DNA from 4 places in the Desulfurispirillum alkaliphilum genome. Region 2 is predicted to be linked to each of the others. Evidence: riboswitches for the same ligand, from Rfam matches in the RefSeq annotation. Region 2 holds a riboswitch; each other region holds the start of a gene.
The links. Region 2 has a riboswitch for cobalamin ahead of cobT (nicotinate-nucleotide--dimethylbenzimidazole phosphoribosyltransferase). Riboswitches for the same ligand answer to the same signal wherever they lie in the genome.

Region 1 (2,186 bases), 630 kb from region 2:
TGATGGTTACCACGCCAATGGAGCCGGTCAGGGGATTGGCGCCAAAGAGTCCGCCACCGCGCTTGTGCAGTTCCCGATTGTCCAGACGCAGGCGACAGCACATGCTGCGCGCGTCGTCGGGGCTCATGTCGCTGTTGACGAAGTTGGCAAAATAGGGGATGCCGTACTTGGCGGTAATCTCCATCAGCCTGCCCACCATGGGGTGCTGCCAGTCGAAGTCGCGGCTGACGTTATAGGTGGGAATGGGGAAGGTGAAGACGCGCCCTTTGGCGTCGCCTTCCATCATCACTTCCATGAAGGCCTGGTTGAGCATGAACATCTCTTCCTGAAACTCCCCGTAGGTGCGTTCCTGGGGCTTTCCGCCTATGATGACTGGCTCGTCGCGGTGGGTGGAGGGGACGTACAGGTCCATGGTCAGGTTGGTGAAGGGCGTCTGAAATCCCACGCGGGTGGGGATATTCAGGTTGAAGACGAACTCCTGCATGGCCTGCTTCACTTCGGGGTAGGTCAGCTGGTCATAGGCGATAAAGGGTGCCAGGCAGGTATCGAAATTGGCAAAGGCCTGGGCCCCCGCGGCTTCCCCCTGCAGGGTGTAGAAGAAGTTGACCACCTGACCCAGGGCCGAGCGCAGGTGTTTGGCCGGCTTGCTCTCCACCTTGCCGGCCACGCCGCGAAAGCCGCGCACCAGCAGATCCTTCAGATCCCAGCCGCAGCAGTACACCGCCAGCAGCCCCAGATCGTGAATGTGAAAGTCGCCACGGGAGTGGGCTTCCTGCACCTGGCGCGGATAGATCTTATTGAGCCAGTAGCGGGCGGTGATGGTGGAAGAGATGTAGTTGTTGAGCCCCTGCAGCGCATAGGTGGTGTTGCTGTTTTCGTTGACCCGCCAGTCGCTGCCGCCCAGGTAGGATTCCACGATGCTCTCCAGACCTTCGAAGCTTTCGGTCATGGCCCGCATGTCGGCGCGCTGGTGGCGGTAGATGATATAGGCTTTGGCGGTTTTGGCGTGGCCACCCTCGATGAGAACCTTTTCCACGCAGTCCTGCACCTGCTCTACGGTGCAGGAACCGTACTGGCCGTACTGGTCCACCAGGGCGCGCAGCACCTGCAGGGAGAGGGCCGAGGCAATGTTACGGTCGCTGCCGCCCACCGAACGGGCGGCCTTGAAGATGGCAGTGGCGATGCGCTCCTGGTCGAAGGGGACAAAACGACCATCGCGCTTCATGACAGTAGTGATCATAGTTCAGGCTCCGTGGCTTCCGCCACTGTCCGTCCGCGAAGACGGCACATCATCCCGGCAAATATCCGGGCAGGCAGTGGCAGGGGTACGCATGTGATAAAAGAAATGGGTACGTGGGCCGCAGAGCGCTGGCTACAAAAGACGGGAACGTGAAGACAGAACTTCCATAGGAACATCCCTCCGCTGTGTGTTCTCGGGGCAGGTATCCTGGCTCGCCATCATCCTCAGCTCCGCCTTCCCGTGTTGTCACAGTGGCGCATGGAGCCTTGTCCGGCTTACAGTTGCGGGGGCAGCGACGGATTTTCACCGCACTTCCCTGAATCCCGGATCGATATAGTGCCCTGCCTCTGCGACCATGTCAACGGAAGATTTCCCACCCCCGGCTTCCCTTGATTGCCACGGGTTTCTGGAGTAGTATCTGCCCATCGGACTCGCATATTTTTATCCATCTCGAATATCAGGAGGCATTCCATGCATGAAAAAAGTATAGCTCTGCTGAACAAGGCCGTATCTGAAGAAATCGCCGCGCTCCACCAGTATATGTATTTCCACTTTCACTGTGACGACCAGGGCTACGACCTGCTGGCCGGGCTCTTCAAGCGCACCGCCATCGAAGAGATGATCCACGTGGAGCGTCTGGCCGAGCGCATCCTCTTCCTGGGTGGCGATGTGGAAATGAAAGCCGGCTCCAATGTCATTCCAGAACAGGACGTGAATAAAATGCTGGAAATGGCTGCCAAAATGGAAGAGCAGAGCGCCATGGACTATAACCGCTGGGCCAACGAGTGCGGCACCAACGCCGACTCGGTCTCCAAGAAACTCTTCGAGGATCTGGTCATGGATGAAGAGCGTCACTACGACCAGTATGACAACGAAATCGACAACCTCAAGCGTTTTGGCGAAAACTACCTGGCCCTGCAGTCCATTGAGCGCAGCAAGAGCCGCA
Region 2 (2,186 bases):
ACACCTCCAACACGCAAGAGTACCGGAAAGCACCATGCGGAAACTGAGCCAAGCCATCTGCCTCAAACCAGCCGAGGCCCTTATCGGTGAACATCCTCAGACCATCTACACCATCCTTGGCTCCTGCGTCTGCGTGATCATGCACAGCCCGCGCCTGAAGATCACCGGCATCACCCATGCCCTGATGCCCTCCATCGGCCAGGCCAGCACCACCACTCCCCTGAAGTACGCCGATGGCTGTGTGCGCTTTCTCCATGACGCCTTCCGCTCCCGTGGCGTCAAACCCCACGAACTCACCGTCAGCGTCTTTGGCGGCAGCCGCATGGCAAACCAGCCAAGGCGTCACGCCTGGATAAGCGTCGGAGAGCTCAATGTGGAAGTTACCCTCACCCTGCTGCGCGAACTTGGCTACCCCATCAGCCACCAGGAAACCGGAGGCATCAATGGCCGTAAAGTCTTCATCAACTGCGCCAGCGGAGAGGTTCTGCTCAAACGCCTGCCCACGCTTCCCGAGTGCCTGTGACAGGAGAGTTGCCGATGCAGACACTTTTCTTCCGCCCCCACTGAATGGCTTTGACAGTAACGCCCGCTTTCGGTAAAAGAAACAGCAACAGATTCCGGTGTCTGGCACTGCCCGTGTCAGATGAAAAGGGAAGCGGGGTGCAACTCCCCCACGGACCCGCCACTGTGAGCGACGACGACGGATCACTTTGCCACTGGCCTCTCAGGTTGGGAAGGCGATCGGGAGGATGAATCGCAAGTCAGGAGACCTGCCGGAATCACACAGGCTGCACGGCAGACCTGTGTACTCAACCCTTCCCGGGTATGGAAGGTGGGTGCCGGTTCGGACATTTTCGGGTTTTGCTCGCAACGTGTACCTCCTGTGTTCCCCTGCTTGCCCGGGATACAACGCAGGAGGCTTTTTCATGCCAGCTTTTTTTGCTTGTATCCCGCTGTCAGCCTTGCCATGGCAGCGGATGTTTCCCTCGAATTCCCCTGGTGCCACCCGAACCGCCCCGGACACCACGGGAGGCAACCCGTGCTGAAGCCCATCATCGACACCATCACCGCCCCCAGCGCTGAAATCCGCGCTGCCGCCCAGGCCCGCATCGACAGCCTGGCCAAACCCCTGGGCAGCCTGGGCAGGCTGGAATCCATCGCCGCCCAGGTGGCCGCCATCAGTGGCACCATCACCCCCGCCCCCCGCAGAAAGTGCACCATCGTCATGTCCGCTGACCACGGCATCGTGGAAGAGGGCATCGCCTGCGCTCCCCAGGAAGTCACCGCCATTCAGACCATCAACATGCTCAAAAACCTGACGGGCATCTGCGTGCTCAGTAACGCCAATGGAGCCGATGTGCGCGTGGTGGATATCGGCATCAAACCAAACATATCCCACCCCGGCCTGATTGCGCGCAAAGTGCGCCCCGGCACCGCCAACTTCGCCAAAGAAGCGGCCATGGAGCGCCACGAGGCCGAACAGGCCGTCCTCACCGGCATCCAGGTGGTTCAGGAACTGGCACACGAAGGCTATAACCTGATCGGCACTGGCGAAATGGGCATCGGCAACACCAGCTGCAGCAGCGCCATCTTCATGGCCCTGACCGGAGCCAGCGCCGACGAGGCCGTGGGCAAAGGGGGCGGTATCACCGACGAAGCGCTGGCCCGCAAAAAACAGGTCATCAGCGCCGCCCTGGCCCTGCACCAGCCGGACCCCGCCGACCCCCTGGATGTACTGTCCAAAGTGGGCGGACTGGACGTGGCGGGCATGGTGGGCTGCTTTCTGGGCGCTGCCCACAGTAAAGTCCCCGTGGTGATCGACGGCTTTATCTCCGCCGCCGCCGCCCTGGTGGCCTGCCGCCTCAATCCGCTGGTGCGGGAGTACCTGATCCCCTCCCACCGCTCGGCGGAGCCCGGCTACGTCCGCATTATGGCGGAACTGCAGCTGGAGCCCCTGCTGCACCTGGACATGCGCCTCGGCGAAGGCACCGGCTGCCCCCTGGCCTTCGGCATTGTGGATGCGGCCCTCAGTATGCTGAGCACCATGGCCACCTTCGATGAAGCCATGATCAACCGCGACTACCTGGTGGATATACGACCATGAAACACCCCGAATCCGTTCCCCAAAACGCCATTGTTCTGGCGGCCTTCGGCACCACCTACCCCGCCACCCTGGAACCCATCCT
Region 3 (2,186 bases), 430 kb from region 2:
CAGCCAGCAAACGACAACGCGGATCCCAACGGTGGAGAAAACAAAAACACCCCATGGATCGTGCTATGCCTCCATGTTTTCGTCGAGCAGCGCAGGGCTGGTTCGCTGAAAATAGTGCACCAGCCAGGCACAGAAGGCACCCTCCAGGAGGACTAAAGGAATATGCACCAGCACCAGGACGAGCAGAGCCGCCCGTTCAGCGGCAGCGTCTATATGTACTGGCATCCACAGGAGTACGGTTGATGCAAAAATGATGACTGCCAGCACCGACCCCAGGGAGCCCACAAAAAAAGCCAGTCCGAGATACAGGTGGTTGCCGCCACGCATGGCCACAGGACGCATCATCCGATAAACCCCACTGGCCACCAGTGCAGGAATACCAATGATCAGGGAATTTATGCCTATGGTGGTCAGCCCGCCATGGCCCAGCATGATTGCCTGCAGAAAAATGGCGATGACCACCGCTGGCAGCGCGTAATAGCCCAGCATAACACCCAGTATGCCACTGAGCATAAGGTGCGCGCTGGTGGGAGGGATGGGAATATGCACAGTGGAGAGGACGAAGAAAGCTGCCGTAAACAGCGCCGCGCGGGGAATCCCTTCCCGGGGGTCTGCCATGCGGTTGATTCTTGCCACTGCCACCGCCGTCAGGCCAATAGTGAGCGCAAAGGCTCCAACAGTTACCGGCAGTGGCAATATGCCGTCAGGAATATGCATGACTCTTCTTTCCTTTGCGGAAATAGAGCGCCGTTCCCACAGCACCCCAGACGACCAGGCCGAACATGAGAAGGGTGCGCAGTCTTCCTGTTTCTGTACGGGAAGTAATGGTAATATCCTCATCGCCCAGATCAACATGGATCATGGCCCCATGGCCCGCCTGTCGCAGCTGAATGCTCCAGGTACCTGAAATCTGCTGATCCGGGGTAACGCGCACATGCCCCTGCTCATCGGCCACAGTGGTCAGCCAGGGCGTGCGGGGATTCTGAGGCGAAAAGACCACCACCTGGGCGCCAGCCATGGGCGTGCCATCCTCATAGATAGCTTCCACGAAGATCACCCTCTGGATTTCCGTACGGGTAACCACACCATGGGCATGGGCAATACCCGAGCTCAACAGAAAAGCACAGAGAACCAGCAGGGCAAACCGCATTGACACGGTAGTGCCCGAAACGATTACCATCGGTGATATTCCGGAATATCTGGGGGAACAACAAGAGCTCGCACTGGACATAAAAAAGCCTCCTGGGATCTGCCCCGGATACGGAAGAACCCAGAAGGCGTCGTGGCTGTTAACCCCAACGTCTCTGCGCACCCGCCTTCCATACCCGGGAAGGGTCGTGTGTACTTTCCGGCAGGTCTCCTGGCTTGCGAATCATCCTCCAGATCGCCTTCCCGGCACGGGCCAGTGGCTTGTGATCCATCGTCATCGCTTACAGTGGCGGGTCCGCGGGGGATTTGCACCCCTCTTCCCTTTTCACCCGGATACGGGCACCGAAAATGAGAACTAAACGTGTTTACGGTACCTGTACCCATTTGTCAAGATACCTGCCATTGCACCTCTTCAGCAGTGACTCAGTGCCATTGGACACTGCAGTGTCCTTCGCCGGCATGACCCACATGCATACCCTGAAGCTTCAGTCTGTCAGCGCCAGCGGCGAAAACAGCAAAGCCGATACCTTCGAGATTCACATCATCGTCAGCATCCTTGTCGGCTCTGCCGAATATATGATCAAAGTGAAACGTCATTTCCAGATCACCGTCTTCGTCCTTACTGACAAATCCTTTGCGCTCATCACCCACAAATTCGCCACAGCGATAGGTGGCAACGTCATCGGAAGTTATCTGAAAGCTGACACTGCGACCATCCTTCCGGGCGGTGCCAATCAGCACCATAGACGCTCCCTTGAGCATGCCCGACTCCGCCTTGACAACCTGCCAGGAAAGGGCATTGTAGTGACCAGGCGTGACGTTCTCAACGACACCTACCAGCACTGGTGGCTCTTCCACGCTGCCGCGGGCCAGGTCAACCACATGAACCCCTTCCAGGGAAGCCTTGGCGCTGTAGGTGATGGCATCGGCCACCTCGGGGTCAAAGGGCGGGGTAGTCTGGTAGGCCGTGATATTCTGGAGCACCACAAAGGCGTGGTCAAAATTCAGCTGCCAGCCATCCTTGGTGAGTTTCGGAC
Region 4 (2,186 bases), 400 kb from region 2:
GTTGAAAATTTCCGGATCCAGCTCATGCTCCAGTTCAAGGTCAACGGGAACATGGAGTAAAGAGCAGGAGGTTCCCAGCATGACCTGCTCTTCGCCAATCCACTGTGACGCGTATTCGGCTACCTCGCGTGCCTGGTCAAGATCGGTGCGCCACACATTGCGGCCGTCCACCAGCCCCAGAGAGAGATACCTGGATGTTGGCCACTGGCTCAGGAGGGCGGGCAGCTGATCCGGCGCGCTTACCATGTCGACATGCAGGCCAGCGACAGGCAGATCCAGAGCCAGTTCCAGGTTTTCTTCCAGGCCGCCAAAATAGGTGGCTACCAGTATCCGCGCCGGGTTTGCCGCGTTTTGCAGGCGCTTGTATACGGCCGTGAATTCAGCACGGGCCGCCCTGGGGAGATCACTGGCCAGGATGGGCTCATCCAGTTGAATCCACTGGCAGCAAGCGGCAAGTCGGGTGAGAATAGTCTCGTACACTGAGACGAGGGCATCCAGATGCTGCCAGCGGTCAAAACCTTCCACCGTCTCCTTGCCCAGGGCCAGAAATGTGAAGGGGCCGGGGAGTACGGGCTTGGCGGGAAAACCTGCCTGGATCGCCTCTTCAAGGTGATCAAAAAGATCACTGCTGGAGAGCCGGAACTGCTGCTTTGGAAAGAACTCCGGCACGATATAGTGATAATTGGTATTGAACCATTTCGTCATTTCCATGGCTGGAGCACTCGCATTGCCCCTCACTCCACGTGCCATAAAGAAGCGCGTATCCAGGTCTGCCTGTTCACCTTCCCGGCGGAAGCGTTCAGGTACTGCACCCACCATGGCGATCATGTCGAGCATGTGGTCGTAAAAGGAGAAATCTCCTACGGGCACCAGGTCAATACCGGCGCGCCTCTGAAGTTGCCAGTGCAGACGGCGCAGAACGCGGCCATCGGCCTGAAGGCTCTCCAGGGTGGCTGTTCCCTTCCAGTAGGCTTCAAGAATGGTTTTCAGTTCACGGCGTGAACCCATACGGGGAAATCCAAGTGTGTGCGTCAGCATAGTCAGCTCCTTTTCTGGAATTGGTACCCAAAGTAAAGGCACTGACAGCGCTCAGCGTGCATATTCCCGATGACGGACATACACGCAGAAAACGCAAAACCCATCCCCTGCTGGCAGGAAATGGGTGTAAGGAAGAGTTATCGCGAATCTGCAGCGGTGTTCAGCCATGAGCAGAATTCGTGTACCCCTGCTCTACACCCTGGCGCGAGGTGCTGTCAGGCCTGAGAACAGGGCGTCTTCTGGCTTCCGGCTTTTTTCGCTCCATGGCCTTCCCAGATAACTATCCAGTGACCATGCAGCATGTGTCCGGTTACAGCGGCGCGTCCGCGACGGATTTTCACCGTCTTCCGTTTCCTGCTCTCGAATCTGTAATGGGAGGGAGGGTTTTCACCAGTAATACGGGATCTGCCCTCATCTGTCTCTATGGATACCGCACTCTGGCATGGCAGGTCAACCGGTAAAATGCAATTGGAATGGCGTGCCATTCCTGGAGTCACGCTTTGGTGGTTCTGCCTTCTGCGGGCATGGACATTCTCAACGGAGGAAGGTATGGTGAATTTTCTTAGGAGGCATGTTTGCCTGGAGGTGTCATGGGCTCTCTGAGTTTTTCAGGTCGCCGTGTACAAGTGTTGCGTTTTCTGTTGGTGTTCTCAGTGATCCTGGGAGTTTACGCCGAAGTGTCCGCTGGGAGCCACGCGGTGGATATTCACCTGCAGACTGCCACGGGTACGCTGCGCGGTACCCTGCAGTTGCCGGAAGCGGCGGGGAAAACGGCGGCGGTGGCGCTGATTATTGCTGGTTCCGGTCCCACGGATCGCGACGGAAACACCGTGGGGCTGCCGGGGCGAAACAACAGTCTGAAGATGCTGGCTGAGGAGTTGGCGCGTGCGGGCTATGCTTCCGTGCGTTATGACAAGCGGGGCATCGGGGCCAGCAACCAGGCGGCACTGGATGAGTCGCAGCTACGGCTGGACACCTATGTTCAGGATGCCGCCAGCTGGATGGAAATGCTTGTCGCCGATTCGCGTTTTGACTGTGTTGTGGTTATCGGTCACAGCGAGGGAGCCCTGATCGGCATATTGGCAGCTCAGCAGCAGCCACACTGCGCCCGTGTCACCCTTGCCAGCCCGTCAGGAAGTGCCGCAGAT

Region 1: another riboswitch for cobalamin. It lies ahead of ACZ46I_RS06135 (ribonucleoside triphosphate reductase); the one in region 2 lies ahead of cobT (nicotinate-nucleotide--dimethylbenzimidazole phosphoribosyltransferase).
Region 3: another riboswitch for cobalamin. It lies ahead of ACZ46I_RS10805 (hypothetical protein); the one in region 2 lies ahead of cobT (nicotinate-nucleotide--dimethylbenzimidazole phosphoribosyltransferase).
Region 4: another riboswitch for cobalamin. It lies ahead of metE (5-methyltetrahydropteroyltriglutamate--homocysteine S-methyltransferase); the one in region 2 lies ahead of cobT (nicotinate-nucleotide--dimethylbenzimidazole phosphoribosyltransferase).

The regions. Positions count from the first base shown of each region.
Region 1 covers NZ_AP042405.1:1,341,956-1,344,141, reverse strand. Annotated here, with positions in the region: gene ACZ46I_RS06135 (ribonucleoside triphosphate reductase) at 1-1,240, opposite strand, end outside; cobalamin riboswitch at 1,421-1,613, opposite strand; gene ACZ46I_RS06130 (bacterioferritin) at 1,712-2,186, shown strand, end outside.
Region 2 covers NZ_AP042405.1:1,972,368-1,974,553, reverse strand. Annotated here, with positions in the region: gene ACZ46I_RS08900 (chemotaxis protein CheD) at 35-523, shown strand; cobalamin riboswitch at 602-792, shown strand; gene cobT (nicotinate-nucleotide--dimethylbenzimidazole phosphoribosyltransferase) at 1,043-2,104, shown strand; gene ACZ46I_RS08890 (sirohydrochlorin cobaltochelatase) at 2,101-2,186, shown strand, end outside.
Region 3 covers NZ_AP042405.1:2,401,594-2,403,779, forward strand. Annotated here, with positions in the region: gene cbiQ (cobalt ECF transporter T component CbiQ) at 1-55, opposite strand, end outside; gene cbiM (cobalt transporter CbiM) at 64-717, opposite strand; gene ACZ46I_RS10805 (hypothetical protein) at 704-1,180, opposite strand; cobalamin riboswitch at 1,334-1,511, opposite strand; gene ACZ46I_RS10810 (hypothetical protein) at 1,573-2,186, opposite strand, start outside.
Region 4 covers NZ_AP042405.1:1,575,708-1,577,893, forward strand. Annotated here, with positions in the region: gene metE (5-methyltetrahydropteroyltriglutamate--homocysteine S-methyltransferase) at 1-1,038, opposite strand, end outside; cobalamin riboswitch at 1,251-1,424, opposite strand; gene ACZ46I_RS07120 (alpha/beta hydrolase) at 1,692-2,186, shown strand, end outside.